3 regions of the Peribacillus sp. NJ4 genome follow, and region 1 is predicted to be linked to each of the others. Evidence: riboswitches for the same ligand, from Rfam matches in the RefSeq annotation. Region 1 holds a riboswitch; each other region holds the start of a gene.
The links. Region 1 has a riboswitch for S-adenosylmethionine ahead of QUF94_RS24575 (sugar ABC transporter substrate-binding protein). Riboswitches for the same ligand answer to the same signal wherever they lie in the genome.

Region 2: another riboswitch for S-adenosylmethionine. It lies ahead of QUF94_RS21285 (methionine ABC transporter ATP-binding protein); the one in region 1 lies ahead of QUF94_RS24575 (sugar ABC transporter substrate-binding protein).
Region 3: another riboswitch for S-adenosylmethionine. It lies ahead of QUF94_RS02625 (methionine ABC transporter ATP-binding protein); the one in region 1 lies ahead of QUF94_RS24575 (sugar ABC transporter substrate-binding protein).

What each region holds. Positions count from the first base shown of each region.
Region 1 is NZ_JAUCFQ010000001.1:4,910,583-4,921,119, forward strand. Features, by position in the region: gene QUF94_RS24540 (hydrolase) at 82-438, shown strand; gene hmpA (NO-inducible flavohemoprotein) at 889-2,109, opposite strand; gene QUF94_RS24550 (ketoacyl-ACP synthase III) at 2,398-3,381, opposite strand; gene QUF94_RS24555 (winged helix-turn-helix transcriptional regulator) at 3,725-4,075, opposite strand; gene QUF94_RS24560 (nitroreductase family protein) at 4,200-4,823, shown strand; gene QUF94_RS24565 (ABC transporter permease) at 5,002-6,006, opposite strand; gene QUF94_RS24570 (sugar ABC transporter ATP-binding protein) at 6,008-7,510, opposite strand; gene QUF94_RS24575 (sugar ABC transporter substrate-binding protein) at 7,567-8,679, opposite strand; SAM riboswitch class I at 8,798-8,903, opposite strand; gene QUF94_RS24580 (GTPase domain-containing protein) at 9,001-10,537, opposite strand, start outside.
Region 2 is NZ_JAUCFQ010000001.1:4,262,600-4,273,136, forward strand. Features, by position in the region: gene QUF94_RS21240 (DUF445 domain-containing protein) at 1-1,059, opposite strand, end outside; gene QUF94_RS21245 (hypothetical protein) at 1,299-1,505, opposite strand; gene QUF94_RS21250 (YheC/YheD family endospore coat-associated protein) at 1,504-2,556, shown strand; gene QUF94_RS21255 (YheC/YheD family endospore coat-associated protein) at 2,573-3,643, shown strand; gene QUF94_RS21260 (YheC/YheD family endospore coat-associated protein) at 3,647-5,014, shown strand; gene QUF94_RS21265 (YheC/YheD family endospore coat-associated protein) at 5,011-6,207, shown strand; gene QUF94_RS21270 (YheE family protein) at 6,271-6,474, shown strand; gene QUF94_RS21275 (hypothetical protein) at 6,566-6,754, shown strand; gene QUF94_RS21280 (MBL fold metallo-hydrolase) at 7,019-7,843, opposite strand; SAM riboswitch class I at 8,130-8,234, shown strand; gene QUF94_RS21285 (methionine ABC transporter ATP-binding protein) at 8,302-9,318, shown strand; gene QUF94_RS21290 (methionine ABC transporter permease) at 9,305-9,973, shown strand; gene QUF94_RS21295 (MetQ/NlpA family ABC transporter substrate-binding protein) at 10,027-10,537, shown strand, end outside.
Region 3 is NZ_JAUCFQ010000001.1:539,395-549,931, reverse strand. Features, by position in the region: gene QUF94_RS02665 (DUF72 domain-containing protein) at 1-46, opposite strand, end outside; gene sufB (Fe-S cluster assembly protein SufB) at 248-1,645, opposite strand; gene sufU (Fe-S cluster assembly sulfur transfer protein SufU) at 1,701-2,129, opposite strand; gene QUF94_RS02650 (cysteine desulfurase) at 2,119-3,348, opposite strand; gene sufD (Fe-S cluster assembly protein SufD) at 3,348-4,649, opposite strand; gene sufC (Fe-S cluster assembly ATPase SufC) at 4,665-5,450, opposite strand; gene QUF94_RS29030 (YuzK family famiily protein) at 5,904-6,044, opposite strand; gene QUF94_RS02635 (MetQ/NlpA family ABC transporter substrate-binding protein) at 6,210-7,046, opposite strand; gene QUF94_RS02630 (methionine ABC transporter permease) at 7,062-7,730, opposite strand; gene QUF94_RS02625 (methionine ABC transporter ATP-binding protein) at 7,723-8,757, opposite strand; SAM riboswitch class I at 8,923-9,035, opposite strand; gene QUF94_RS02620 (O-acetylhomoserine aminocarboxypropyltransferase/cysteine synthase family protein) at 9,154-10,464, opposite strand.

The DNA of each region.
Region 1 (10,537 bases):
AAGGAAATGTTTACTTTTATGATTAACTTTTTACAAATAGTGGTACAGAATAGATAAACGCTTGAAAGGATGATGAGCAGAATGATGCAGGAAAAACAGACCTATCATGTTGATTTGGTCAGCGGCGATGTACTCGGACAAAAACTTGAAGAGAACCCGAGCTTCACTGTACACGCAACTGATGAGGAACTTGCAGAATTGAAACAATGCTTGGAGGAACACCGGACTGATGACCTGGAGGCATATGCCCGTTCACATGTGCCATACCTTCTCTATCATCATGACCGGGCAAATGATAAATACGATGCAGCCATGAAAAAGCTTTATGCCCTCATTTATAAATTTGGCGATGAAACGGCGCGAAACCATATTGAAGAAATCGGCATATTGAAAGACAACAAATTCGAGGGAAATGAAGAAGTGCAAAAGTTCAAATAGAAAATGAACAGAACCTAAAATTCAAAGGTACCAAGGCCTTTGAAGGGGCAGATATCGCTTGGATTATTGGTTTAGTTGTTCCAGCTGTTATTTATTACTTCCCTATGAGAAAAAAGTTGAATATAGCTGAAAATGCAATAAACAAACAAGAGATCGGTTCCATAGAGAAAACAGACGCTTCCGAGAAATATGTTAAGTAAAGGTGCAGTTTTTTTAAATGAAAATTACATGCTGTTTTAGAGTACTTGTAAGGAAAAAACATAAATCTATTGTACAAGAAAGAAAGCATTTCAAACAAGCACTAGAAGAACATATCAAGGTAAAATTAAAAGGCATGAGCCCGGTAGATTTCCGGGTTCATGCCCTCAAGGCTGCCTAAGTAAATAAAGTGTCTAACTTTTTGGGTTCACTTCAATGAAAGATCCTTTTTTATCCACAAATATAGTTTACTTATTTTTCTCCTAAAATAGCGAGTGGACTAAATACTTCATAATGAATACGGTCTTTCGATACACTCCATTTATTTAGGGCCTCATTGATTGCTTCCATAAAAGGAATAGGTCCGCAGAAATAAAAATTAGCTTCTTTTGATGGAACGATAGATTGCAGGAAGTCTAAACCAACGTATCCTTCTTTATCAAAATGCCCAGAGGTTCGATCGGCTTCTGTTGGTGCACCATAGACTACAAATGATTTTATATGTTGATGTTCATTCACTATTTGTGGCAGATGATCTTTAAAAGCATGTGTTTGACTATTGCTTGTTGCATGGATGAACGTAACCTGACGTTGTGGTTGCTTTTCTATAATGGTATTTAACATGCTAAGCAAAGGTGTAATGCCAATACCGCCACTAATTAGAACAACGGGTAAATCGGTGTTATCCAGTTCGAAGTCACCTGCTGGAGCAGAAAATTGCAGCGTATCTCCAACTTGCAGCTGTCTATGTAAATAGTTAGATACAATTCCAGATGGAGCATCTCCATGGGCATCTTCACGTTTAACACTAATTCGGTAGTAATCCTTTCCAGGTGAATCCGAAAGACTGTAATGGCGTATGTGCGTATATTTCTCGCCAGGAATTTTAGCCTTAAGTGTTAGGTATTGCCCAGCATGGTAGGAGGCAATGGGTTTTCCGTCTGTAGGCTTTAGATAAAAGGAGGTTACCACATCACTTTCTTTTATCTTTTTATCGATATTGAAGCTTCGATATCCTTCCCATCCACCAGGCTGATGTTCTGTTTCCTCATAAAGGTTTTTTTCAATATCAATAAAGGCATCTGCAATATAGCCATAGGCCTTTCCCCATGCCTCTATGATTTCATCTGTGGCTGCGTCACCCAACACATCTTTAACTGCTTGAAGCAACGTTTCACCTACAACCGGATACTGTTCAGGCTTGACCCCTATGGCACGATGTTTCTCAGTAACTCTTTTAATTACAGGTTTTATCGCTTCAAGGTTCGTAATATGTTCACCTGCAGCATAGACAGCATATCCCAAGGCCTCTTGTTGAATTCCTCTTTTTTGGTTCGTTTGGTTAAAAAGGTTATACAAATCAGGAGCTTTTGAAAATAGTAATTCATAAAATCTCTTTCCTATTGGTTTACTATGTTCCTTGAGAACAGGTGCTGTTGACTGAACGATTTCTATGGTCTTAGCATCAAGCATGTTAAAATTTCCTCCTCAAATTTCAGGGATATATACTGTAAATAGCATTCCCACTAAGTATTGGAGTAAACATGATATTTTGGCCCTGTTCACTTATCACTAACAAACCCAAACTTCTTACTAAAGGCGGGCTTCCGCCCATTTGGAGATTTTGAACTCCCTTAAGATAATTCAAAGACACCATACCTATTAGTATGGTGTCTTTTGTTATTTTAGTATCCTTGATAACTTAAACTGACCCTTTATATCAATAAGAACAAAGCTGCTGATCAGTAGTAGAAAAAAGTGTTATAGGGTCCAATTGATAAGCAATCCTGCTTGTGCTAACCCACCACCGAAACCATATAATAAAATCTTCTCACCATTATTGAGCTTCCCTTCTCTTATTCCTATATCTAAAGCTAATGGTATTGTTGCTGAAGAAGTATTTCCATACTCCACTAAGCTATATAAAGTACGCTCAATTGGAAAGCCACTTCTATCACATATTGACTCAATCATTCTTAAATTTGCACTATGCGGAACAAACCAATCAACATCATTCAATTGAAATTCAGTATTTTTCATCACTGTTTGCATTCCTTTTGGAACAGTAGTAACAGCCCATTTATAAACTTCACGTCCATTTTGTACAAGGTTACCACTATTATTCAAGTCTTCACCATTTATACGTGTCGATAGGTTTGTACTATATAAATTTTTTCCGCCTTCTCCTTCCGAATATAAATGTGAAGAAATGAAACTTGGTTGTTGTTCATCATATTCTACAAGAACTGCTCCTCCACCATCTCCAAATAAAATACAAGTGGCTCGATCTTCATAGTCCATAATTTTAGATAAAGTATCAGCTCCAATAACAAGAACTTTCTTGTTTAAACCAGATGTTACTAATCCATTAGCTACATGCAACCCATAAGTAAATCCTGCACAAGCAGCGTTTAAATCAATAGCTCCAGTATTCTTAATACCTAGCTTTGCTTGGACTAAAGAAGCTACACTTGGCGTGTTGAAATCAGGTGTAAAGGTACAGACAATAATCATATCAACATCTTCGACAGATTTATCATACCGTTCCATTAAATCCTTTACAGCTTTATAACTTATATCACTAGTAAACTCTTCTTCATGTGCAATTCTTCGCTCTTTAATACCAGTACGTTTAACAATCCATTCATCATTGGTTTCAACCATCTTTTCTAAGTCCTTATTCGTTAACCTTTTTTCTGGAACATAAGAACCTATCGCAGTAATACGTGCTTTGGATTTGAACATAAAATAACCACCTCGTGTTTATGAATTGCATCATTTTTATAACTGATATTAATACCTGGTACTAATTATAAAGTAAAAAAAATCTTATGCAACTACCTGTTCCTTTAAAACCATAAGAAAAAGAGCTCGGCAAAACAACTACTTTAAAGTAAAGCACCTGTTAGTTTAATACAATCTCTAGAGAGACTGCCAAAAAGTTCATCTTCAAGACATTTCCTCTAATAACGTATTTCTTACAAATATACTAAAGCTTGAATAAATCCTGCTTCCCATCACTGATCTTGTCAAAAGAAAAGCCATACTCCTAGTTGAAGTAAGGCAACACACATCATGCAGTTCTTACTTATTTATGATGACGACAGATTTGTTCTTGTCTTTCGAGGTTTTGTTCGACTGCATATGTATTGCCCCATTCACACATTGTATTTAATACAGGTACAAAGGATTGACCTAACTCAGTTAAACTGTATTCTACCTTTGGTGGTACTACTTTATATACTTCTCTTCGGACAAGCCCATCTCTTTCCAACTGCTTTAATTGGTCGGTTAAGACTTTCTGGGTAATGGCCGGTATTAGAATATAAAACTCTTTCGTCCTCATTGGTTTTTGACTCAGAAAGAAGAGGATTAAGCATTTCCACTTTCCTCCTACAGTATTCATGAAAATATTTATTCCAGTATTTAGACTCTTCATTACTCATTCCCCCTGAATAGGCACATAAAGGTGGCTATGCCACTTTATTGTGCGTTATTTTCTACCACATCATGGTCCATTATACTCTGATTATGAAGCAAATATAACATTGGGAGTGAACACGATGAGTGTAAGAGAGATTATAGAAAAAAGACGTTCAGTAAGGCAGTATGATCCCCATTATAAAATTAGTCCAGAAACGTTGGCGACATTTATTGAAGGAGCCAGTAAATCGCCTAACGGAAACAATATTCAAGCAACACGATACCTGGTTATAGATGAACCATATTTAAAGAATTTGTTACTGCCCATTGCTTTTAATCAGCAACAGGTAATTGAAGCATCAGTACTGATTGTTATACTAGGTGATTATCAAGCATTTGAAAAAGAAAATATCATAATGATACATGAGGATGAGTTTCAAAAAGGTTATTTTGACGCATCAGTAAGAGATTATCTAACAAACGCGGCAATCAATTATTATCTAAATAAGTCAAAAGAAGATTTAAAGGTTGAATTAATAAGAGACGCAAGCCTGGCGTCAATGTCGTTAGTTTTATTAGCGAACGAGGCAGGTCTTGAAACCATTACAATGTCCGGGTATGATTCCGAACAATTAAAGTCAGCCTTAAAAATTTCTGATAGGTATTTAGATGTTATGCTTATTGCCATGGGGAAAGGAATTAAAGAAGGTCACAAAACAGTAAGACACGATGTTAACAAAGTCATTTATAAAAACAAAATATAGTGAGTGTAATTACTTTTTTAAAATTTGGATATTGGAAATTAGTGTGGAAAGAGGGCTAAAAAGACCCCTCTTCCCCTATCTTCTTATTCTTTCGTTAAAACTCACCACGAGTTTACCAGTCTCTTATATCATCTACATGCAACTTATCATATAGTCATATTAACGTGACGGATTCACTTTAGTGTTTTTGTTTGTAATAGGTTACCGCGAGCGCAAGGGCCAGCACTGTTCCTTTGACGATATCCATCGCATAATACGGAACTGACATCATGATCAGCCCATTTTGAAGGATTCCGATCAGGACTGCACCGACGAAGGTTCCAAAGGCATTCGGTTTTCCCGCTCCTAAAACGGAGGAACCAATGAAGGCTGCTGCAACGGCATCCATTAAATAAGGGGACCCTGAATTGATTTCCGATGTCATGACCCTTGAAGCAAGGACAATCCCCCCAATTGCAGCTAATAGAGCCGAAAGCAGATAGGCAAGAACTTTGTATTTATTAACCGATATCCCGGAAAGTCTTGCCGCTTCCTTATTTCCGCCAATAATGTACATATAACGACCATGCTTCGTATAAGTCAAAAAGATATGGGTCGCTATCACAATGGTTGCCATGATCAGGATTATCCATGGTACCTGGCCAATTTTGGCGAAAAGCGGGCTGATAAGACCTGTTGCGAAGGTCCCATCGGGCATGACCATATTTTGCGAAACCGTGGCCCCTTTTGTATAGGTAAGGGCAATTCCCTGGATAATGAACATGGTGGCCAATGTCATCAGCATGTCGGGAATTCTCAATTTAACGATCATGAACGAATTTAAAGCCCCTACGACAAGTGAGGCACCGATCGCAGCTAATATGGCGATAAATGTATCCTGCGAAAACCAGACAAACATTGATATGACGATGGCATTGGCCAATGATGCGACGGAACCGACGGAAAGGTCGAAGCCATCCACCGTAAGGGATATCGTAATGCCGATCGCAATGATGGTCACGATTGAAATGGAACGCAGGATGTTGATCAGATTAGTAGTTTGAATGAAAGATGGATTGGACACGGCAAAAATTCCAATCAGAATGATAATCGTCAATATTGTGCCGTATTTATAGAAAAAGTCGAATAGTTCCACCTTTTTCTTTGCTTTCGCTGTCTGTGTAACAGGAATGGGTACGCTCATCCTATTTTCCTCCTGTTGAATAGAATAGTAGTTCTTCTTCATTCGTTTTGTTCGTTTCGAATTCGATGACAGTGCTCCCGTCATATAACACATATGTCCGGTTGGTAATGCCAATGATTTCGGAAAGCTCGGATGAGGCATAAATGATCGCTTTTCCATTCCTCGCAAGCTTTGCAATCAATTCGAAAATATCCTTCTTGGCTCCAACATCGACCCCTTTCGTCGGTTCATCGAATATGTATACATCCGCATCGGCAATAAGCCATTTTCCAATGGCAACCTTTTGCTGGTTACCGCCTGAAAGGTTTTCGACCTTCACTTCCCCGGAAGGAGTTTTAATTCCGATACTGGCGATCATTTCTTTCGCCTTTTCCTTTTCCGCCTTACGATCCACGAAACCGAATGTTCTGCAGAATTTGCCGATACTGGCTGCAGTCAAGTTCGCCGCGACCGATTCCTGAACAAGGATCCCTTCTTTCCTGCGTTCCTCAGGTACAAGTGCCATGCCGCTTTTTACTGCATGGTGCGGTGATTTCAAAGAAAGCTTTCGGCCATTCAGGATGACCTCACCCGCTGTGATCGAAGTATGACCGAAAAGGGTTTTACACAGCTCCGTTTTCCCAGCCCCGACCAACCCTGCCAAGCCGATTATCTCTCCTGCTTTAATATGGAGACTAACATTTTTAACTTTCTCTGCATCTGACAATCCCTTCACTTCAAGAATAACGTCGCCAATCGAAGAATTCACTTCAGGGAACTGTTCCTCCATGGTTTTCCCGAGCATATTCTCTACCACTTCGTTACGGGTGATGTCTTCCATTTTTCGACAAGTGACACGCTCCCCATTCCTCATGACCGTAATTTCCTCACATATTTCAAAAATCTCGGGCAGACGATGTGAAATGAAAATGATTCCCACGCCTTTTTGCTTCAATTCATTTACAATTCGAAAAAGCTCTGTCGTCTCCGTATGACTTAACGGAGCAGTTGGTTCGTCGAGAATTAGGAATTTGCATTCTGTCGAAACGGCTCTTGCTATCAGGACCATCTGTTTTTCAGCCAAGGTAAGGTCTCTTACCAGCTTTTTCGAAGGGACACGAATTTTCATATCTTCAAGAATACAAGAAGCTTTATTGTGCAGCTCTTTCCATTGGACCATCTGTTTTTTTCCCATGTTTTGGACCATATCATTCAACATCACATTTTCCCCAACGGTTAAATAAGGGATGAGGGCCGTATCCACTTCCTGATAAACAATTTGAATGCCTTGTTCCTGCGCCTCTTTTGGTGAGCGGATATCCTGCTTCACCCCATCAATGACTATGTCACCTGAATAATGAACATGGGCTCCCGATAAAACTTTCATTAACGTCGATTTCCCTGCTCCATTAGCACCGACCAATGCGTGGGCTTTCCCTGATTGTACAGAAAAATCAACTTCACTAAGCGCCTTCACCCCCGGAAATTCAATCGAGATTTTCTTCATTTCTAGTTGCGTGCCCATGTCCATTCCCCCTTATTGAACAGACACTCCCTTCACTGGAAAGAGAGTGTCCCCTTTTACTTTTTGTAATGATCTTTCAAAACTTTCATCCAATCTTCTTCAAATTCCGCTGATACACCCCATCCTTCGACAATACCAGACAGATTTGCCATATTTACCGCTTCTTTTGAAGCCTGGATTTCCTTTTGTGAAATAAGTGAAGCCTCTAAGTCATAGGTTTGCGGCGTTTCTTCTCCCGCTAATTTTTTCGCCAATATCCTCATATTCACTGCACCGATCAACTTGGGATCGACTGCTGCCGTGTAGGACCATGAGCTGCCAGCTGATTGAATTTCCTGAAGGTCTGCATTCGACACATCAATTCCGTATATCTTCACTTCATCGCGTCCCGCTTCTTTAATTGCCCGGGCGGCACCGATAGCGAAGGCATCCCATGTTGCGAAAATGGCATCCAATTTACCTTTAGGGTATTTATTCAGCATTGCGGCTACAGCATTTTGTGTTTGAACCGAAGTATCTGCAGACGCCACTCCGAATCTTTCGACTTCTTTAATTCCAGGGTTTTCTTTTAATTTTTCCTGATAAACTGCATTTCTTCTCACCATTGGAGGGAAACCATCCACCCAAAGATACGCAATTGCCGCTTCACCTTTCTGTTCTTCTATCAGTTTATCAAGAGCCAGTGTTGCCAACGCTTCATCATCCTGTGATGTTAATGTTACGCCTTCTATTTTAGTTAGATCGCTTATTGAATCGAATGTAACAACGCTTTTGCCTGCATCAACCAACTTTTGAACGTCATTCACTGTTGCTGCATCATCACCATGGGAGATGATATAGCCGTCATAATCTTCCTGCAAAGCCTGTGCGATCGCATCATGAAATTTAGCCGTATCACCATTGGCTGTATATGTATCCACTTGAAACCCCAGTGCTTCTCCTTCTTCCTTCGCTCCTGCTAAGTATTGGGCCGTATGATCATCACCGCCAATTTTACGGATCACTTTGATTTTGGCTCCTTCCCCATTAGCAAATCTTTCCGGGACATTTTCAAATGATACTTTTTCTTCTTTCTTCGATTCTGTGGAACTCTGCCCAGTAGAGCAACCCGTTAAAAGCAAAGCCGAAGCCATGGCTGAAATGAATATCCCTTTAATAGACCTTCTCATCTTGTTCCCCTCCATATTTTCTTATTAGTCTTATCAGTTAAGTTGGTGTAAATCCCAAAATAAAAACCTCTCTATTAATATAGAGAGGTTTAATCAGCTGTTTTGCAGACTTATCCCTCTCTTATCTGTCAAAACATTTCTGTTTTGCAGGATTTAGCACCAATTCCTAATGGAACGGTTGCTGGGCATCTTAGGGCCAGTCCCTCCGCCACTCTTGATAAGAGAATATATTGTGTTACGTTTTTCGTAATTATCACTTTATAGGGATATAGTCGTAAAGTCAATAGTTTTTCGAATATTTAAAATGTTCCCCGTTATTTTTCATTTTCTTTGCAGCTGGGCTAGACGCTTTTTCTCGATTTTTTCAAGTCTCTCCAACTGACGTAATTTCACTTCGAACAAAGTGATCGGGTCACGGTAAACTTCCGGATTTTCTTTCATATGCTCCAATGCAGCCTGGTAGTCTTTGATTTCTGTCTGCGTTTGCTCTATCGTTTTTTGAAGTAAGGCAAAGGAACTGCGATAGAAAAGTGAGATGTCCCGATCCAAAGATTTTTCAAACAATCCAAATTGGGTAAGGAAACGTTCCGTGATCATTTCGGCAACATCCAGGTAATCTTCACTTTCCAGGTATTTCTTATAACGATTATACATATTGGCTTTATTTTGCGGTATCGCCCCAAACAGCTTCCCTGCTCCTTTAAGCAGCAATTGCGATGGAGTTCTGCGCAAAAGGATATTAACGTTTTCGATGCGGATACTGCTTGTCATCCGGTCGGCATCACGGCGCCAGTCATCCAATACCCTAAAGTCGCCTGCCAGCGTGATCCGTTCTTCTTTGTATAATTCATTGAAACCGGCACTCATTTCATCCATAAACTGCTGGCTTTGTGAGAACTCCATTTGGGAACTGGCAATCCAATCCTGAAGAGAACGGTAATATTGAGGCATGATCTTGTCAGAAATGAACGCTTGAATCCGCTCATTCATTTCCTGGTTTAACTGTACATGGACCTGACTGAAATCACTGCTTTCCGTTAACGATTTAGAGCAATCCCTCAGCAATTCAGGAATTTTAGAAGAAAGCTGACTTTTCACTTCATCCTTAAGCGAACGATAAGACCTTATGATATTTTCACTTTTTTCTTTTTCCAAATCCGCCAGTTGATTGACCGCACCATTCAGTTTGACCTCCATCTGTTCATTCCAAGAGATGGAATGCTCGCATTTCCGTTCATTGGCTGCCCGCTTTTCTAACAGATAAGATAAAGTTTTACGAATGAACGCTAGGATTTTTTCAGATCTTCTTTCTTTCCAATTATCATCTTGATAATTCGATTGAAGGAATGCTGAAAGGTCCTTCAACTGCTGCTTGCTGTCATAAAGTTTGGAGAAAGCGAATACTTTTGCATTCGGGAAATATGCATTCACTTTATCCCATGTTTCGTCTTCCATCCGGACTGCGACTTGATCACTATATATCGTATCCATTTTATTCAATAAGAAATGGATAGGCAGTTTCGGAGCCATCATTTGAATTTCCAATAATAGATCCCGTTCACTGCCGGTGAAAGGCGCCCTGGCATCAAGAACGAACATCAGGCCATCACTGCCATGTAAATAGCCTTGGAAATCGGATTCCACGCTTTTCTCCCCATTGAACCCCGGTGTATCCAATAATCGCAGACCATTATTTCTAAGGTAGTCACTGATAATCGTCACATCGACAATAGTCCCGCGCTGACGGCGTGTTTCATCCAATTCAGCCAGCTCCATGACCACTTTGCTATCTGTATCTGTAATCTCTAGGATTTCCAAATCATCCCCGTCTTTGACACTGACTAGGGATGAATGATCT
Region 2 (10,537 bases), 650 kb from region 1:
CAACTCCTTTTTAGTGATGGAAACGACCATGTCCTCAAGCCGGGACACCGAAAATGACGAAACTTGCTCTTCCACGATATCGTCCAGACGAAGCTTTTGGAAAAGCGGCTGAAAATGTTTGATTAAATACTCGGCACCTTTTTCCACGAAGATCGGGACACCCTTTTCCACAATGCTGTTCGAAAAATTGGCAGTCAATTCACGAACCGGCTTATTCATCATGCCAGCGAGAGGCATCATTTCTGCCGTTTTTTCTTTAATCAATTGTTTTATCATTTCCTTACCGATTATTCCCTCGATTTTCTCTACATCCCATTTTTCGAGATTTCCCCACTCTTTCACCATCATCACTGACAATATATCAATTGTTCGAGAGTGTTCTAAGAATTTAAGGATTTCCGGTTGGATCTTATCAATTAACTTTTCGTTTCCAATGAACATCTGAATTAAATTGATCAGCTTACCCCGTTCCTTGAAAAAATCATCCAACATATCTTCAAGACGGCTTTTGCCTTCTGCACTGTCAAAATACTCTTTTCCCTTTTTCACGATGAAACGTGACAAATCAGGAATCGAGTCGAGGGCTTTTTGCTGAATGTGAGACGGGACGATATCCTTCAGGCTCTTGCTCCGGTTCTCTTCCGACCATGTTTCATATTTACCAAGAATGAATGCTTGTAACCTCTGGTCTAACGTGAATGACGAATTCTTCATTCCCAATTGATCAAGCAATTGAGCTGCACTTTTTTCCGTGGACAATGCTTTCTTTACTTCTGCCTGAACAAAAATTTTCATATTCTGTAAAGAGGCTTCATTGATGACTTTGCTTTGAATGCTATCTGGGGTGATTAAATGATCAACCACCAATTTGCCTAACTGTTTGGCTAACTCATCCTGCCGCTTCGGAATCAACCCTGGTGTCAACGGCAGCTGTTTCCCGAAAATATAGATTGGTTTATAAGGTCTGAACAGCATTCTGATAGCTAATAAATTAGTGAAGCCACCTATTACAGCACCTACGACGACCATAAACAGTATCTTTACCCAAAACTCACCCATGAAATTTCTCCTTTTATTGCTTAAATAGAGGCTTGATGACACCTTCTAATTAAAAAAACATAGAATGTGTTATCCACATTTGCCCATCATTAAAGTATAAAAGGATATCAAACTTAGTGCAAACGGGGAATTATTATGAACCTTAACCATCAGAAAGTTTTCATTACGGTAAATCCCGCAGAGACTAGAAAGAAGGCGCTACTGTTTATCGAAGAAAAACTATTTGAGGAATGGGGCCTTCAATTTGGAGAACCCGTAACGATCATGGCTGGATGTCGTTCCGTTCCGGTACTTGTCCAGCCATTTCCATCATCCCAGCCTACATTGAAACTTTCATATGATATGAACCAAATTTTATCCTTACCTGTTTTTTCCGATCCAATCTCCGTCTCATACCATGCGGAGGGAAGGTCCATTAAAATAGGCCCATTCTTCGCTTCACTCATGAACCAGACTCCCTTGCAAGACGGGACATTCGGCGAGATGGAAAAATTTTATCAGGAAATGAAATCATATTGTAATCAGCAGGGCATCCCCTTCTATTTAGTAAAATTGCAGTCTCTTCAAGATGGAGTTGTGGAAGGCTACCTGCCAGGGCAAGATGGCTGGCAAACCTTGCCCCTCCCCATTCCTGATGTTTTTTATAACCGGATACATTCGCGCAAACTTGAGGAATCGCATTCTTTCAAGCTATTTAAAACTGAACTGGAGGAACGGTCAATACCGATGTTCAATGGAAGGTTCCTCTCCAAACATGATGTACATGAGCTGCTAATCTTAGAAGATGACCTGTTGCCAAATTTGCCAGAGACGATACTTTTTAACCAAAAGGAATCATTCTTGACATTTATAGAAAAGCATTCGGTAATCTACTTTAAACCCGCATCAGGCAGCCAAGGCAGGAATATTTGCAGATTAACGCAAGTGGCTGGAAAATGGAAAATCGAGCAATCCGGACATCTCCAGGATGTACATTTTGCTGATACGGATGAAAAGTTGTACGAAACCTTAAAAATATTTTCCAGAAAACAAGCCTTCATTCTTCAAAAAGGGATTTCCCTATTCGAAACCGATCAGAGAAAAGTTGATTTCCGCATACTTCTTCACCGGAACGATCAGCTTGAATGGAAAGTTTCATCAATGGTTGCCCGGATTGGGGACCCTGGTACTATCGTTTCCAATCTTGCACAAGGCGGATTGATGAAAAATGGGCCGGATTTTCTAAAGGAAGCATTTGACCTTCAGGACGCCAGCCGCATATATCAAAAGCTCGTACGGCTGGCTAACAACACTGCCCAGGCCTTGGTCGAAAACCATGACGATTCATTCGGTGAGCTAGGTATCGATTTAGCACTGGATACCAATACCCATCCATGGATAATCGAAGTGAATTCAAAACCTTCGAAAAAATTTCATGGCAACTATGAAACGTTTCGTCCATCAGTAAAATCCATCATAGATTTCATGCTTGCCCTTAACCGCGAAAACCATCGATAAAAGGAGTTGCTAGCACGTGTTAATAGGATTAATGGCCGCGTCGGATACACATGAAAACAACTACTTCACCGAAATAGCCAAAAACGCTAAATCATTTAATATGAAAGTTTGTAAATTCTCACCAGAAAATATTGATATGGATCTGAAAAAAGTGCGCGGCGAGCGTTTTGATGCCGAGAACGAAACTTGGATCACCACATCTTTTGATTTACCTGATTTTGTATATGATCGCTGTTTTCACGGATTAGTCCGTGAGTCTACGGAAACACGACACAAAATCGATTGGTTAAAAGAAAACTCGAATTTCTTAGGGCTGGGCCTTCCTGGTAAGTGGGAAGTGTACCAAATCCTAAAAAACCATCCACACCTACAGGCATTTTTTCCAGAGACCGTAAAAGTGACGACACCTGAAGATATTACCGGTCATTTGGAACGCCTGGATAAAATCATCATCAAACCTGAATTCGGTGCAGGTGGTACAGGAATCTATCTTCTTTCAAAAACCGAAGACGGGACCTTGGTATCCATGACGAAAAAGGGCACCAAATATGACCGCCAATTCTCCTCCAAATCTCAGCTTAACAAATGGCTGCAGCATTTATTAAATCGATACCGTTACCTCTGCCAGCCATATTTGGAACTTCGCAACCAAAATAACGAGCCATTCGATTTACGGATTTTACTTCAAAAAAACGAGAAGAATCAATGGATGGAACGGGGACGCGGAATTCGCACGGGACAAAAGGACGGAATTACCTCAAATCTTGCCACAGGCGGGGAAGCCATTTCATTGGATACTTTCAACAAAAGGAACCCGGAAACGTTTTCGAATGCTGTCGAACAAAAGATTCAGCATATCCTTCGCACCCTGCCCGTAAAAACCGAAGCTGTCTTTGAAAGGTTATTCGAGTTGGGGATTGATCTAGGCATCGATAAAAAAGGCCAAATATGGATAATGGATATTAACTCGAAGCCTGGAAGGAAAATCATTCAGGCACTTCAGCCGGAGACCATGAAAGATATTCATCGCGCACCGTTTCAATATAGCCAGTATTTAGCCGAACATCTTCAGAAAGCAGGTGAATAGAAAGTGAGAAAGACTTATCCTGCCGAAATTGCCGCTACCCCTGGCAATGTTCTCTACTATCCTTCAGAGCTTGGAGATTTGGCAGAGATTGAATTAATTTATTTCGGACGACATTCATGTCCTGCCATCGTCAAACAAAACCCGGCCGTCAATCAATCAATCGTCCTATCGGAAAGTCTTGCGGAATCGCTTATATTCGATCATACCGATATTCCCCTTCATTTATTCATATACGGCAAGAGCATCCATATCGGACCGCTTGTCGGAATCTTTTCCTCAGGATTCACCGGCCTTTCAAACAAACCATTAGGGGAGAGAACGGAATTTTTCGCAAAGCTCCTTTCGCTTAGCAGGACCACAGGCTGTATCCCCTTTGTTTTTGGAGAGAATGTAATCAATTGGGATGAGGAGACAATCAAAGGTTATGTGTTTGATAACGATGACTGGCACATTAATGAATTTCCTTTTCCTAATGTCATCTATGACCGTCTCCCAAACCGGTTGACGGAAAACCGCGATGGACCTAAAGAAGTGAAGCAGAAATTTCAAAAAGAATATACCATTCCATGGTATAATCCTGGTTTTTTCAATAAATGGGATGTAAATGAAAGGTTATGCGCAGATGAGCGGGCACTGCCTTATTTGCCGGAAACGTATCCATTTAAATCCATGTCCGTGGTGGAAACCCTTCTTTCCCATTACCGTCAAGTTTATATAAAGCCCATTCACGGCAGCCTCGGTCTAGGGATTCACCAAATTCTTTATGATAAGCATGAGGATGTTTACTATTGCCGCTATACAAATGAAGCAAAAGAAAATAAACTGCAAAAGTTTTCCACTTTGGAAGCCATTGTTAAACATATTTTTCACGACCGGCCGCTTGAGAACCTTATCGTGCAGCAGGGGATCCCATTAATTCGATCTGAAAAACGTCCAGTGGATTTCCGGGTCCATACGAACAAGGACAGTAATGGAAAATGGCAGGTGTCCGCGATTGCAGCAAAAATCGCTGGTGCCGGTAGCGTCACGACCCATATTAAAAGCGGGGGTGTCATCAAAACGGTCGCCGAATTGTTTGGAGATGACGATGAAGCGAAAGAAGTCGAACGAAAGCTATCGGAAGCCGCACTGATTCTAAGTGACAGTATAGAAAAGAACTTGGACGGCATCATTGCAGAAATAGGATTTGATTTTGGATTGGATAAAAAAGGGCAGGTTTGGATGTTTGAAGCCAATTCCAAACCTGGACGTTCCATCTTCTCCCATCCAAAACTCAAGGATTTCGAATTGCTGACCAGAAAGCTAAGCCTTGATTATGCCATTTACCTTACGGAACAGACGATTACGAAATCAATCAGTGTGCCGCGATGAACATTTTTTACGATATCCGCACTGAAAATTGGCACCACACTCATGAGAATGCGGATCTTTTCGCCGGGTCTGCCAAAGAGGAGATCAGCTATAAAAAGGACCATTCGAATCACCCCCTAATTCCTATCACCATATTCCCAGGTAACCGGATGCTTGTCGTCGGAATACTGACTGTTTCCAATCCCAAAAAGGAATCAGGTTTGGGTGGAAACCTGACCCTTTTTCGGGACCTATCCTTATATTTATTGAAACACGGGATTTTGACTTATGCATTCACAGGAAATGCCCTGCATTCCGAGTCGTTGAGAGGGTATGTTTTTTCCTCCACTTCAAACAAATGGATCGAGTGTAAGATGCCGCCCCCTGACATCGTCTATAACCGTATCCCATCGAGGGGCTATGAGGCTTCAGAAGAATTCCAGAGTCTCATCAACCACTTTAAAGAATATCGAATTAACCTTTTCAACCCTTGTTTTATAGATAAATATGTAATGTTCGAAGCATTAACGGAAGACGGGGCCCTCACCACTCACCTCCCCCCCACCATGATCCTGCGGAACAGCGATTGCTTGGATGCTTTCCTAGAAACCCACAGGCATATTTACCTTAAACCATGCAAAGGAAGCCAAGGGAAGGGCATTTATACCATCATCAAAAATCCTGATGGGACACTTTTTTTCAATAGCCTAAAGCATAGTGAGTCCTTTCCGGATTTCACTTCATTCTGGGAAACAAAAAAAAGGGATTTATTAAAAAGAAGCTACCTTGCTCAACAGGCGATCATACCGAAAAAAATTTTTGGTCATCGTTACGATTACCGGATTCTCGTCCATTATGAAAAAGGTTTTTATAAAGTGACCGGCAAAGCAGTAAGGATGTCACAAACTCAGGAAATCACCACCCACACTCCCCGAGGGGGTAAGCTTTTTCCTTATCAAGACCTGCAATCAAGAAGCTTAAATCAAAAATTAGCGAATATCGCCCAAAAATGCGGTGAGACTCTTTCGAAAAAAATCGGGTTTCTCGGAGAATTTTCCATTGATATAGGGGAAGATGAATCGGGTTCGCTCTTCATATACGAAGTGAACTCAAAGCCCATGCAGTTCGATGAAGAGGAAATTGAAGCTAACCGGCTTTTGCATTTAAAAAATCTTTTCATTGAATTGACTTTTTCCAACCTGACAATAAAATGACACCTCCAGCTGCCGTTTTACATTATAATGAAATGAAAGACAGCATATATGGAGGTTATACATATGATCACCCATTTTCAGTGGGCACCACTGCATAAGAATCTGCCAGGATGGAAAATTTCATTTTATTTCAAAAAGGAGGCAATCAAAGCCTTGTACCATAAAGATGGATCCATCGAATGGACAGCCAACCCACCTTCCGAAACAGATGAAACCCAACTCAAAAGCATGATCCATGACTTAATGGTCTACCATGTATATGATTGAGCCCTTTCCCCTTTTTCATTCATTAACCCTCTGAACGGAATAAAAATCCCTCCTTTGCCTAAACTAAAGAAAAAGCTAGGAGGGATTTATTTTGGATAAAGAAAAAATGACATTTTTGAAGGATACCGAATATGATGGCAAGGATTCCGTTTTCCTCGATATCGACCGAATCATCAATGAAGGAATGGCAGGCGGAAATGTGTATGAAGTCGCTAACCTTCAGAACATCGAGGAAGCACATGATTTTTATGATGAAACAGATCCCAATATCAATAAATAAACACTCGTGGGCTCTCTTTTTGGGGAGCTCCACTTAAAAAAAGTGAACTTTCGTTCATGCGTCATATTCCCCACTAACAAATGTTTTTTTATGAAAAGCACCCCCTCCATAAAAAAACAACTTCCCGGATGGAAGTTGTTTGAGTGCAAATTAAATATTACAACATGCTGTCTTCTTGCCTTTTTCCAATTCCCGCACTCTATCCCCCGTAGGCATTTGATATTATGCTAAAAGCATTAATATCTTTCAATATCTATTGTTAATTCAAATAGTTCCATTCTCACTGGCATTCAAAACATTTTCGTTTAATATCGAAGTTATGATATGCTCTGAATCCCATTCATGTCCAGATATCTCGATAAGGGGATAGCGATTCGGTAAAACGACTTGCTGGATTTCATGGACTGTATGCCCTTGATCATGTAAGCGTAAAATTTCACCTTGGAGGTTTTCCAAATAATCGAGTTTATTTCGAAACATTTCCTTTCCGTCAGGCACATGCCCAGCATGGCAGCAAAACACTTCCCCAAAGTCATATCGGAGTAATTTTTTTATGGAATCGATGATGATCGGGACAGACTCTTCCCGTAAGATAAGCTTTGTTTTTGGTGTTACGAAAAGGTCTCCAGAAAAGAGCATGCCAGTGCTGTGATTCAAATACACCATATGGTCCTTCGCATGACCAGGGGTAAAAATCGGCTCCCACGTTTGGGTGCGGGAATGAATGGCCTTGCCTAGCGGCTCAGCCTTAAAGGCGTCTCTTTTTCCCCAAAACATTTTACGATATTCAGGATATTCAGCATCCTTCGCACAAGCATCAACCGACATCGGATGAATGAATATCGGAACCTTTTTATGTTCCTTTATCCAGGCAGCGCCTCCCGTATGGTCCTCATGATAGTGCGTCAGGGCAACTGTTTCGAAGTCTGCGGACTCATAGAATGGAATAAGTCCTTCCAATAAAATCTGTGCGCCAGTATCTATCAATAGCCCATCCGTTAAAAAAACATAAACACTCATCCCCGACTTGACCCCGTCAGGAGTCCCGTGCACACAAACCACATCATTTACCGTCTTAATCTCTATCATGCATTTCCACCCCATCATTGTACAAAAATAGTTTTTTCTCCCTTTTTCACTTTATTATAATAAATGTATTATCTCTTTACCCTTTTGACAAGTAAATAATGGAATATCTGGATGTAAAAGACGGATTATTGACTAAGAGCCCTTTTGACAGGAATGGTTTTAATGAACCGCACGGAACATTATCGACAAAAAACCATCACCAAATCACAGAAACGATTGACATTGTGGAATTTTACAAATATTATAGATTATATTATAAAACTTGAAATATTCTAAAATAATAGTTTACTTATCAAGAGTGACGGAGGGATCAGGCCCTGTGATGTCCGGCAACCGCCCTTCGGGAACGGTGCCACTTCCTGCAGAATGTTTGCATTCTGAAAGATAAGACGAGATATAATTTCGCTGCCTCTTTCTGAATGATAGAGGCAGTTTTTTATGTTTAAGGGGGAAGGATCATGATTGAAATCCGTTCAGTCCGAAAGGAATACATCACGAAGAAAAACCGAGTTATCGGAGTGGATAACGTATCTTTAACCATTCAAAAAGGCGAAGTGTATGGAATTGTCGGCTACAGCGGAGCTGGAAAAAGCTCATTACTCCGCTGCTTGAATTTGCTTGAGCGTCCGACAGCCGGAAATATCATCATTGACGGCATTGATTTAACCTCTTTATCAAGTAAAGAGCTTCGTAAACAACGTCAAAAAATCGGAATGATATTTCAACACTTTTCCCTGGTCAGTTCAAAAACCGTTTATGAAAATGTCGCTTTCGCCTTAAAGGCCGCGCATCAATCGAAGGACGCCATCAGGTTACGTGTATTGGAATTGCTGGAAATCGTAGGGCTCAGTGATAAAAAAGATGTCTATCCGGCACAGCTTAGCGGTGGACAGAAGCAACGGGTCGGCATAGCCCGGGCCTTAGCAAATGACCCCACCGTACTGTTATGTGATGAAGCGACTTCAGCCCTTGATCCAACAACAACAAAAGCGATTTTACAGTTATTAAAAAAAATAAGCAGGGAGCTCGGGATCACCATCGTGTTGATTACACATGAAATGGAAGTGGTCAAAGAACTATGCCACCGAGTCGCCGTCATGCAGGATGGGCGGGTAATTGAAGAAGGTTCCGTTTATGAAATATTTTCACAGCCAAAGCAGGAGTTAACGAAGCAATTCATCAGCAGTGTATTGGATTTCGAACTTCCCTCACATTTGATTGAGGGAAGTAAAGGAACGATTATTAAAATTCAATTCGAAGGGCAAACCGCCGGTGAATCGATTCTCTCCGACGCTCTCCAATCCCATTCAGTAAAGGGGAATATCCTGCACGGTAAAATTGAGTATATTCAGGATGTCCCTTTAGGCATCTTGATCATTGAGTTAATCGGTGAGGCCGCTGAAATTCATTCGGCATTGGAATATATAAAAAATCGTTCCAGTTCTGCGGAGGTGTTAAAACATGTCATTTCTTGATTCCATCGTCAATATTTTACCTGATCTTAATAAAGCCTTTCTTGAAACGATTTATATGGTCGGCGTTTCCCTTGCGGTAGCCCTTTTGATAGGTTTACCACTTGGAGTATTGCTGTTTACGACAACCAGGAATTTATTCTTTGAAAATAGCGTCGTGAATCGATCACTCGGTTTCGCAGTCAATATTGTCCGTTCAATCCCGTTCATCATTCTCTTGGTCGCCCTCCTTCCTTTAACGGAACTGCTTACTGGATCGACGATAGGGCCAAGAGCGGCTTCTGTTTCCCTGTCCGTATCCGCGATACCTTTTTTTGCAAGGATCGTGGAATCGGCATTACGTGAAATAGACAAAGGAGTGATTGAAGCTGCAATTGCCGTGGGGGCCACTCCATGGATGATCATTAAGGATGTACTTCTTCCGGAGGCAAAACCGGGAATCATTCAGGGGCTGACATTAACGACCATTTCACTGATCGGTTACTCAGCAATGGCAGGGACAATCGGCGGAGGTGGAATTGGTGACCTGGCCATCAGGTACGGTTATTACCGTTATGACAACACGGTCATGATCACGACGATCGTCGTGTTGATCTGCCTTGTACAAATCATTCAAATGGTTGGTGACAAAGCCTCATACTTAGTTAACAAACGATAGAATCAGTCATTTTTTCAATGATTCAATACATATCATTTCAGGAGGAATTTCAAATGAAGAAAATAGCTTCGTTATTATCAGTCTGTGCACTTGCCCTTGGCTTGTCAGCTTGCGGAAGCGATGATGCATCCCCAAAAACTGAAGACAAAAAAGAATTGAAGATCGGGGCGACTACCGGGCCATACGCCGATATGGTTAAAGAAGCAATCCAGCCAGGTCTGGAAGATCTCGGTTACAAAATAGAGATCGTAGAGTTCACCGACTATATCCAGCCGAATAAGTCGCTTGGCAACAACTCAATCGACGCCAACCTATTCCAGCATAAAGTGTACATGGATAACTTCGCTAAAGAAAATGATCTAACGCTTTCCGACCTTATCATAGTTCCAACAGCACCAATGGGCATATACTCGAACAAATATAAATCGTTGAAAGAAATTAAAGACGGTACATCCCTTGCATTGCCCAATGATCCGGTTAACCTTGCACGTGCACTTAAAGTGCTGGTGGATGAAGAATTGATTGAGGTTGACCCAGATGTCGACCCTTTAAAAATATCTGAAA
Region 3 (10,537 bases), 4.4 Mb from region 1:
ACAAACTATCATGATCCCCCCAACCTGTCACGCCAACATAAATCATCTGCACCATCACTCCTCCCGGGACAGTCCCCATTTCCTGACTTCTTCCTTTATTATTTTTTACCCTTATTGAGCCATATTTAATCTTTGGTATAAGAGTGTCATATATCACTTTCCAAATACAAAAGCCTGCCAGGCAGACCCGGCAGGCTTTTGTATGAATGGTTATTCTAAATCGCCTTACAGGCAGGCCAGTCGGTTATTAGCCGATGGAGCCTTCCATTTCGAACTTGATCAGACGGTTCATTTCAACCGCATATTCCATTGGAAGTTCTTTTGTAAATGGTTCGATAAAGCCCATTACGATCATTTCCGTTGCTTCTTGCTCAGAAATTCCGCGGCTCATCAAGTAGAACAATTGTTCCTCAGATACTTTGGAAACCTTCGCTTCGTGTTCAAGGGAAATGTTGTCATTCAAGATTTCGTTGTAAGGGATTGTATCAGAAGTAGACTGATTATCCATGATTAATGTATCACATTCAATGTTGGAACGAGCCCCATCGGCCTTACGTCCGAAGTGAACGATACCGCGGTATGTTACTTTACCGCCTTGTTTAGAAATTGATTTTGATACAATGGTTGAAGATGTATTTGGCGCTAGGTGAATCATTTTAGCTCCAGCATCTTGGTGTTGGCCTTTACCGGCAATAGCAATGGATAATGTCATACCGCGAGCGCCTTCACCTTTTAAGATGACAGCAGGATATTTCATTGTCAATTTAGAACCGATGTTACCATCAATCCATTCCATTGTTGCGTTTGCTTCACAAACCGCACGTTTCGTAACCAGGTTAAACACGTTGTTTGCCCAGTTTTGGATCGTCGTGTAACGGCAGTAAGCATCTTTTTTAATGACGATTTCAACAACCGCACTATGAAGGGAGTTAGTTGTATAAACAGGTGCTGTACAACCTTCTACATAGTGAACGGATGCGCCTTCATCAACAATGATAAGCGTACGTTCGAATTGACCCATGTTTTCAGAGTTGATTCGGAAATAAGCTTGAAGCGGAGTATCCACTTTAACGCCTTTTGGTACATAGATGAAAGATCCACCTGACCAAACTGCTGAATTCAATGCCGAGAATTTATTGTCAGTCGGCGGAATCGTTTTTCCAAAATGCTCACGGAAGATATCTTCATTTTCACGAAGTGCTGAGTCCGTATCTTTAAACACGATACCCATATCTTCCAATTCCACTTTCATGCTATGGTAAACCACTTCTGATTCATATTGAGCAGATACGCCTGCAAGGTATTTTTGTTCAGCTTCAGGAATTCCCAATTTATCAAAAGTCTGTTTGATTTCATCAGGAACTTCATCCCAGGATTTCTCTGATTTCTCTGATGGTTTAACATAATATGTGATTTCATCAAAGTTCAAGCTTTGCATGTCGCCGCCCCATTGAGGCATTGGCATGTTGTAGAAATGCTCCAATGATTTCAAACGGAAATCAAGCATCCATTGCGGTTCATCCTTCATTCGAGAAATTTCTTCCACGATTTCTTTTGTCAGACCACGCTTTGAACGGAAGATGGAAACATCTTTATCCGCAAAGCCATATTTATAATCGCCGATATCAGGCATTTTCTTTGCCATAGCTCGTATTCCTCCATTTCAAATGGCTGAATTACAACAGCTCATTTTAATTTAATTATTCCTTCAATCCCTTTTCCATGGCCTTCCAAGCTAGCGTCGCACACTTGATTCGGGCAGGGAATTTAGAAACACCTTGAAGGGCTTCAATATCCCCAAGGTCCATCTCATCATCGTATTCTTTTCCTTGAATCATTAAGGAAAAAGTCTCGGACATCGCTAAAGCAGTATCTACGTCTTTGCCCTTTATGGCTTGAGTCATCATGGAAGCTGAACTCATGGATATCGAACAACCGTCACCATCGAATTTAACATCGCTGACTTTTCCATCTTCAATCTTCATCGTTAAACGAATCCGATCGCCGCAAGTTGGATTGTTCATATCAATTGTCATGCTTCCATCCTCAAGCATACCCTTATTACGTGGTTTCTTATAATGATCCATAATGACCTGACGGTAAAGTGTATCTAAGTTATCAAAAGACATTGCTGAAATACTCCTTCGTTTTAACAAGCCCGGACACAAGCTTATCAATATCTTCTTCCGTGTTATAGAGATAGAAACTTGCTCTTGCTGTCGATGACACGTCAAGCCATTTCATTAATGGCTGTGCGCAGTGATGACCGGCACGGACAGCAATTCCATCTGCATCAAGTACGGTAGCGACATCATGTGGATGTACGTCATTAATATTAAAGGTTACTACGCCCGCACGTTTTTCTGCATCTTTTGGACCGTATATGGTAAGTCCTTCAACTGCAGACATTTTTTCCATTGCATAAGCGGCGAGTTTATGTTCATGCCGCTCAATATTATCCAAGCCGATTTCTTCCAAGAAATCGATCGCAGCCCCAATGCCGATCGCACCAGCAATGATAGGGGTTCCGCCTTCGAATTTCCACGGGAGTTCTTTCCATGTAGACTCATACAAACCTACAAAATCAATCATTTCCCCGCCAAATTCAATCGGCTCCATTTTTTCCAGTAATTCTTTTTTACCATATAATACGCCGATACCAGTCGGACCGACCATTTTATGACCTGAGAAGGCAAAGAAGTCACAATCCAAATCGCGGACATCCACTTTTAAATGAGGTGTACTTTGTGCCCCGTCGACTACCATTACAGCATCGTGATCATGGGCAATTTTCGCGATTTCCTTCACAGGATTGATAACACCAAGTACATTCGAAACCTGCATGATGGAAACGATTTTCGTTGCATCCGTAATTGTTGCCCTCACATCATCAAGGGAAATCGTTCCATCCTCTTGAAGTGGAATGTACTTCAGTACAGCGCCTTTTTCTTTGGCAAGCTGTTGCCACGGAATGATATTACTATGATGCTCCATGTAAGAGATGACGATTTCGTCACCCTCTTTAACATTTGCTCCACCGTAACTTTTTGCTACTGTATTCAAAGAAGTAGTCGTACCTCTGGTAAAGATGATCTCTTCAGTAGAAGAAGCATTAATGAATTTACGCACCTTTTCACGTGCACCTTCATACGCATCCGTAGCTTTTGTTCCTAGTGTATGCACCCCGCGGTGAACATTCGAGTTGTATCCGCGGTAATATTGCTCAATCGCTTCAATCACTGCAGCCGGTTTTTGAGAGGTTGCAGCACTATCTAAATAAACTAATGGCTGACCATTGACTTCTTGATCTAATATTGGAAAAAGCTTACGAATTTCGTATGGGTTCATTACTGTACTTTCCTTTCAATGACCGCAACTAATTGTTTTTTTACTCCCTCAATAGGAAGTTGGTTAACAACAGGGGCCAAGAATCCGTGAATGACAAGTCTTTCCGCTTCTTGCTTTGTTATACCACGGCTCATTAAATAATAAAGTTGAAGCGGGTCAACACGTCCAACAGAAGCGGCATGACCAGCCGTTACATCATCTTCATCAATTAAAAGGATTGGATTGGCGTCTCCGCGTGCTTTTTCACTTAACATCAGTACGCGTGATTCTTGTTCGGCATTGGATTTTGTCGCACCATACTCTATTTTTCCAATTCCATTGAAAATCGTGGATGCACTTTCCTTCACAACACCATGCTTAAGGATATACCCCTCGGAACGCTTACCATAATGAATGATGGCAGTCGTAAAGTTCTGCTTTTGCTCCCCGCGGCCAACTACAACAGATTTAGTATCCCCATGTGAGCCATCGCCCATTAAATATGTTGTGTTATCCGAAATCGTATTACCATCATTCATAAGACCTAGCGCCCATTCGATATGTGCGTCACGACCTGCCACCCCACGGCGGTTAACATATGTCGTAAATCCTTTTGAAAGGGTGTCGACCGCTCCGTATTCCACTTTTGCATTTGCATTCGCAATTACTTCGGTTACGATATTGGCGATACCTTCGCTAGATTCAACGTTTGAGAAATAGTTCTCCACATACGTTACCGAGCTGTTATCTTCCGCTACGATCAATACATGGTTGAAAAGTGTAGTATCTGGATTATCCAACAAGAATACCGATTGAATCGGTTCTTTGATTTCTACATTTTTCGGAACATAGAGGAATGCTCCCCCATTGACTAATGCAGCATGCAGCGCTGTTAAACGATGTTCATCTATTTTAACGCCGTCTTTCATGAAATATTTTTGCACGAGCTCAGAATGGTCACGGGCCGCTGTGAAAATATCCGTAAAGATGACGCCTTGTTCTTTCACATTAGCTGACAGATTGATATATGCCGGCGTATTGTTGCGTTGAATGTATAAGTTCCCATTTTCTTCAATAATGGATTTAATTTCTTCCGGAAGCTCCTCTAAAGAGGCAAAAGCTTCACTTTCAACCGCGTGGGTTTTGAAGGAAGTAAAATTCCATTTGTCGATTTTCGTTTTATCCGGCTTTGGCATCGGGAGCTTTTCAAATTCAGAAAACGCTTGAATCCGAAGCTCGGAAAGCCAAGCTGGCTCATTATTTTTAGTTGAATAGGAGCTTATATCCTCTTGTTCAAACGGTAATTTCGTTTCTGTAGTCATTGCAAATCCTCCTACTTACGCTTCTTCGCCAACAGTTTCGTCTTCAATGCCCAATTCTTGTTTGATCCAATCATAACCTTCCGCTTCCAAGCGGGCAGCAAGTTCAGGACCGCCTGATTTAACCACACGTCCTTGCATCATTACATGTACATAATCAGGAGTGATGTAATTTAATAGACGTTGGTAGTGAGTGATGATCAAGCATCCAAAGTCTTCTCCACGCATTTCGTTGATTCCTTTTGAAACGACTTTAAGTGCATCGATATCAAGACCTGAATCAATCTCATCCAAAATTGCAATTTTAGGTTGGATCATCATTAATTGAAGGATCTCGTTACGTTTTTTCTCTCCGCCGGAAAAACCTTCATTCAGATAGCGTTGCGCCATATCTTCATCCATTTCAAGGAATTCCATTTTTTGATCCATTTGACGGATGAATTTCATCAATGAAATTTCATCGCCTTCTTCACGACGTGCATTAATGGAAGAACGTAGGAAGTCAGCGTTTGTAACACCACTGATTTCACTTGGATATTGCATAGCTAGGAATAGGCCTGCACGAGCGCGCTCGTCGACTTCCATTTCCAATACGTCTTCACCATCGAATGTGATGCTACCGCTTGTTACTTCATATTTAGGGTGACCCATGATTGCTGATGATAAAGTGGATTTACCAGTTCCATTTGGTCCCATGATCGCATGGATCTCCCCACCTTTAACTTCAAGGTTTACCCCTTTTAAAATCTCTTTGCCTTCAATTGATACGTGAAGATCTTTAACCGTTAATGTAGAAGCTGACATAATAATACCTCCGTGAACTAATTCCTATTTTATTACCAGAAAGTAAAGATTACTTTCTTTACTATAAATTTACGTAAAACCATTCTCAATTTATTCTCATTCCAATTTTATAACAAATCCAATTTGGAATCAACTAATATAGAAAAGGGTTTCCACTTCTTACATGTTAAAAACCTGTCCTATTCTTACCATACTAACAGATATAGCCTATTTACAGCATATTTAGCCTTATTTTAGCTTTTGTTAAAATTATCTTATTATTCGGCAAACCTTCGTTCTTATTAATATATGTTCGAAAGAGTCGATCGGATGGTATGAACGTTCCGCTTTGAAAATAAAAAAATCGGACTGTAAGGCATTATGTAAGTTCATCCAATAAGGAAACCCTTATTTTCTGGACCACTTACCATTTTACCTCTACAGACCGATCTTTTAAAGAACTCTTTTATATGCTTAGCCGTGAATTTTGCGTTGCAGGTCCAGGACCATTTTGTTGCACTTTTCATGTTCCCTATCTCGTTCTTTCTCAACCTCGATACGGAGGTCTAAGTTTCTACTGTACTCACTGTAGCCAATCCCATGTGAAGACTGCATCGCCTTTTCCATTTCGCTTGTTACATTTAAATCCAGAGTATTGATAGTGAACCATCCTTTCAAATTTGTGTATCATTTTATTACCTTCAATCATTCTCTACCCTTTTTCTATCATATATAAACATGAAAAAACGACCTGAATTACATCAGGCCGTCATTGTTGAATTATTTATCCGCCGGTACAACTGCACCTTCGTATTCTTCAAGGATGAAATCTTGAATTTCTTTAGAATGCAATACTTCTACAAGCGCTTTGATTGCTTCTTTATTTTCGTCACCTTTGTTTACAGCGATGACATTCACGTATGGTGATTCAGAATCTTCAATGGCGATCGAATCTTCAATCGGATTCAAACCTGCATCGATCGCATAGTTTGAGTTGATCAAAACAGCATCGCCTTCGCTGCTCTCATAAATTTTAGGAAGCAGAGCCGCTTCATATTCAGAATCGAATTTAAGGTTTTTCTCATTTTTAACGATGTCTTTAGTTGTAGCCGTCGTTTTATCGATTCCCTCTTTCAAAGTGATCAGGCCATTCTTTTCCAAAAGGGATAAAGCACGCCCATGATCAGCGACAGAGCTGCTTAAAATGATCGTTGCCCCATCAGGAAGTTTATCGATGGTTTTATATTTTTTTGAGTATAGAGCTATTGGCTCGATATGGATTCCGCCTGCATTAACGAAATCATATCCATTTTCTTTAATTTGGGATTCTAAATAAGGAATGTGCTGAAAATAGTTAGCATCCAATTCCTTATCATTTAAAGCCTTATTTGGTAAAACATAGTCCTGGAATGTTTCGATTTCCAATTCTATTCCTTTTTCTTCAAGAAGCGGCTTAGCTTCCTCAAGGATTTCAGCATGCGGAACATTGGATGCCCCTACAACTAATTTCTTCGATTCTTTTTCCGTTTCACTGCCGCCTTTATCCTTTTCACTTCCACAAGCAGCCAAAGCGATAGATAACACTAAAATCAATGCAAATCCTAAAAACTTTTTCATCCTTTTCATCTCCCTTTATCTTTTGTCCAATTTAGATGTAATCACATCTCCAATAATTTGAATTATGAAGACGATAATTAGAATAACGATAGTCGCTACAAGCGTAACGTCATTTTGATTTCTTTGATAGCCCTCCAGATAGGCTAGATTACCAAGTCCGCCTGCGCCGATGACCCCGGCCATTGCGGTATATCCAACCAATGCAATCGATGTTACCGTAATCCCGGAAATAAGGGCAGGCATCGACTCCGGAAGAAGGACCTTCCAAATGATCGTGCTCGTTTTTGCCCCCATCGATTTAGCGGCTTCAATTACACCTTTATCGATTTCACGGAGGCCGATTTCAACCATACGTGCATAAAATGGTGCCGCACCGATAATAAGTGCCGGCAGTGCAGCGTTCTCTCCGATCATGGAACCGACAAGCGCTTTAGTGAAAGGAATGAGCAGCACGATCAAAATAAGAAATGGAATGGAACGGAATATATTAACCACAGCACTGATGACCGCGTTGATTGCCCGGTTTTCCCACATATTCCCCTTCCCTGTCAAGAACAGGATCAATCCTAATAATATGCCTATAAAAAAGGTTGCCACTACAGAGATACTTGTCATATAAAGCGTTTCTTTCGTTGCTTCAATAATGTCTTCCCAATCAACATTCGGCAATAATTCTTCAAGCATGAGTAATCACCTCCACGCCTACCTGCTGTGCTTTAATGAATTCGATTGCGCGGAGCATTTCATCCTCTTTGCCATCAAGATGGATAAACAACGTTCCATATGAACCGCTTCTGGTTTGCGATATTTTACCTTGAACTATATTGACATCCAACTCGAAGTTACGCACAAGCTTAGTGATCAACGGGCTTTCTGCATGATCACCTACAAAAGTCAATTGAATCACTTTGCCTGCAGGAAAGCGTTCGAGCAGATGGTCCATCGTTTCTTTCGTTTCTTCCGGTTCCGTCACCTGTTGCACGAAACGCTTCGTCATTTGTTCTTTAGGATTCTTGAAAACATCCAGGACAGGTCCCTGTTCAACAACTTGCCCGCTTTCCATCACAGCCACACGATGACAGATTTTACGTATTACATGCATTTCATGTGTTATCAAGACAATCGTCAACCCAAGACGCTGATTGATGTCAACAAGCAATTCGAGTATAGAGTCGGTAGTCTGTGGATCCAAGGCAGAAGTCGCTTCATCACACAGCAGCACTTTAGGATCATTCGCTAGAGCCCTGGCTATTCCCACCCGTTGCTTTTGCCCTCCGCTTAATTGCGAAGGATAGGCCTTTTCTCTGCCTTCCAGTCCGACTAACTTGATCAATTCGTTCACACGTTTGGTGCGTTCAAATTTTGAAACTCCTGCAATTTCCAACGGGAAGGATATATTTTCCTGAACGGTCCTGGACCATAATAGATTGAAATGTTGGAAAATCATGCTGATTTCTTGACGGGCCTTACGAAGCTGAGCACCTTTAATTTTTGAAATTTCCTTCTCAGCCACCACAACGGATCCTTCTGTGGGTGTTTCCAATCCATTGAGCATCCTGATCAAAGTACTTTTCCCCGCTCCACTATAACCAATAATACCGAAAATCTCGCCTTTATTTATTTCAACATTCACATTATTTACAGCCTTGATCGTCTCACTGCTTCCTTTTCCTGTTCGGAACAGCTTACTGACTTTTGTCAATGTAATCATTAATCCTCACCTCTTTTATCCAATAAAACCTATGAACTTAGTTAATTTCTCTACATTATTATCTGTTTCCCCTACCAATTTTGCAATTCATGCAAAGGTTTTCCCTACTGAAATAGAAAAAACCTTTCTGCATGAGCAGAAAGGCAGGTGAAGAAACAGGCCTTCCTCTCATCTTCCAAAGTGATTAAACTTTGTGTGAATTGGCACCTTTCCAAGGAAATCTCCTTGTCGGTTGCCGGGTTTCATCGGGCACATCCCTCCACCTCTCTTGATAAGAGCTAATATATAGAATATTTGTACATCATTAAGTTCTTTAGTATGTTGAAATTTTATCATAGATAAAAAAGGAGCGCAATGTATAATATTTCTAGTTCAAGAATGCCCAGGACTTTTTGCTTAAACCGTTTTAGAAGTCAAGGAGACGATATTCGTCGCTTTTTCAATTGCCTGCTCCAAATCTTCTATTAAATCCTCTACATTTTCAATCCCAATGGATAAACGGACTTGATCAGCACGCACACCAGCTTTCGCCAGACCTGCATCATTCAATTGCTGATGGGTCGTACTGGCAGGGTGAATGATTAAACTCTTCGCATCCCCTACATTCGCTACATGGGACCATAATTCCACCGAATTGATAAGTTTCGCCCCGGCTTCGCGGTCTCCCTTTATTCCAAAAGTCACAACAGATCCTGCTCCCTTAGGCAAATATTTATCCGCAAGGGCTTTATCGGGATGATCCTCATTAGCAGGATGCGAAACCCAAGTCACGGCAGGGTGTTTTTTCAAATATTGAAGTACAGACTTCGTGTTCGAAAGATGCTCTTTCATCCTCACATGCAGCGTTTCAAGTCCAAGCGTAAACTGGAATGCGCTTTGGGCACTTAGCGCAGGGCCTAAATCACGAAGTAACTGCACTCGGGCTTTCGTTATAAAAGCGGCTGGTCCAACTGCCTCGGCGTATACCAGACCGTCGTAACTTGGATCAGGCTCCGTAAAGCCAGGGTAGTTTGGCGAGTTCCAATCGAACTTCCCTCCATCCACGATGACACCGCCTAAGGTGGTTCCATTTCCCAGAAGCCATTTTGTAGCGGAATGGATAACAATATCCGCTCCAAAATCAATTGGTCTGCATAGATACGGTGTAGCGAAGGTATTATCAATGATTAAAGGTATCCCGGCATCATGGGCAATGTCGGCTACCGCTTCAATATCAAGGACCCTCAAACTTGGATTTCCGATCGTTTCGGCAAATATGGCTTTAGTTCTTGGCGTAATCGCCCTTTTGAAATTTTCAGGGTCATCAGGAGAAACGAACTTCACTTTAATCCCATATTTAGGAAGAGTATTTTCAAAAAGATTATACGTACCGCCATATAAAGTGGAGGCTGAAACGATCTCATCCCCTGCACCGGCAATATTCAGGATTGACAGTGAGATGGCAGCCATTCCGCTTGCTGTTGCCAATCCGCCGATACCGCCTTCCAATAAGGCCATTCTTTCCTCAAAAACGCTGACCGTGGGATTATGTAGTCGTGTATATATATAGCCATTCTCCTTTAAGCCAAATAAATTCGCTGCATGGTCAGTGTCTTTGAACAAGTATGCATTGCTTTGGTAGATCGGGACTGCACGTGCACCTGTTTCATCAGCTTGCAAACCGCCATGAACACTCAATGTTTCGAAACGTAACTTTTTCTCTGACATACTATTTCTCCTCTTTCTCTATGGATTTAGTAGGAATTAAATTGAAACCGGGCCTTTCATAAACAAAAAAACC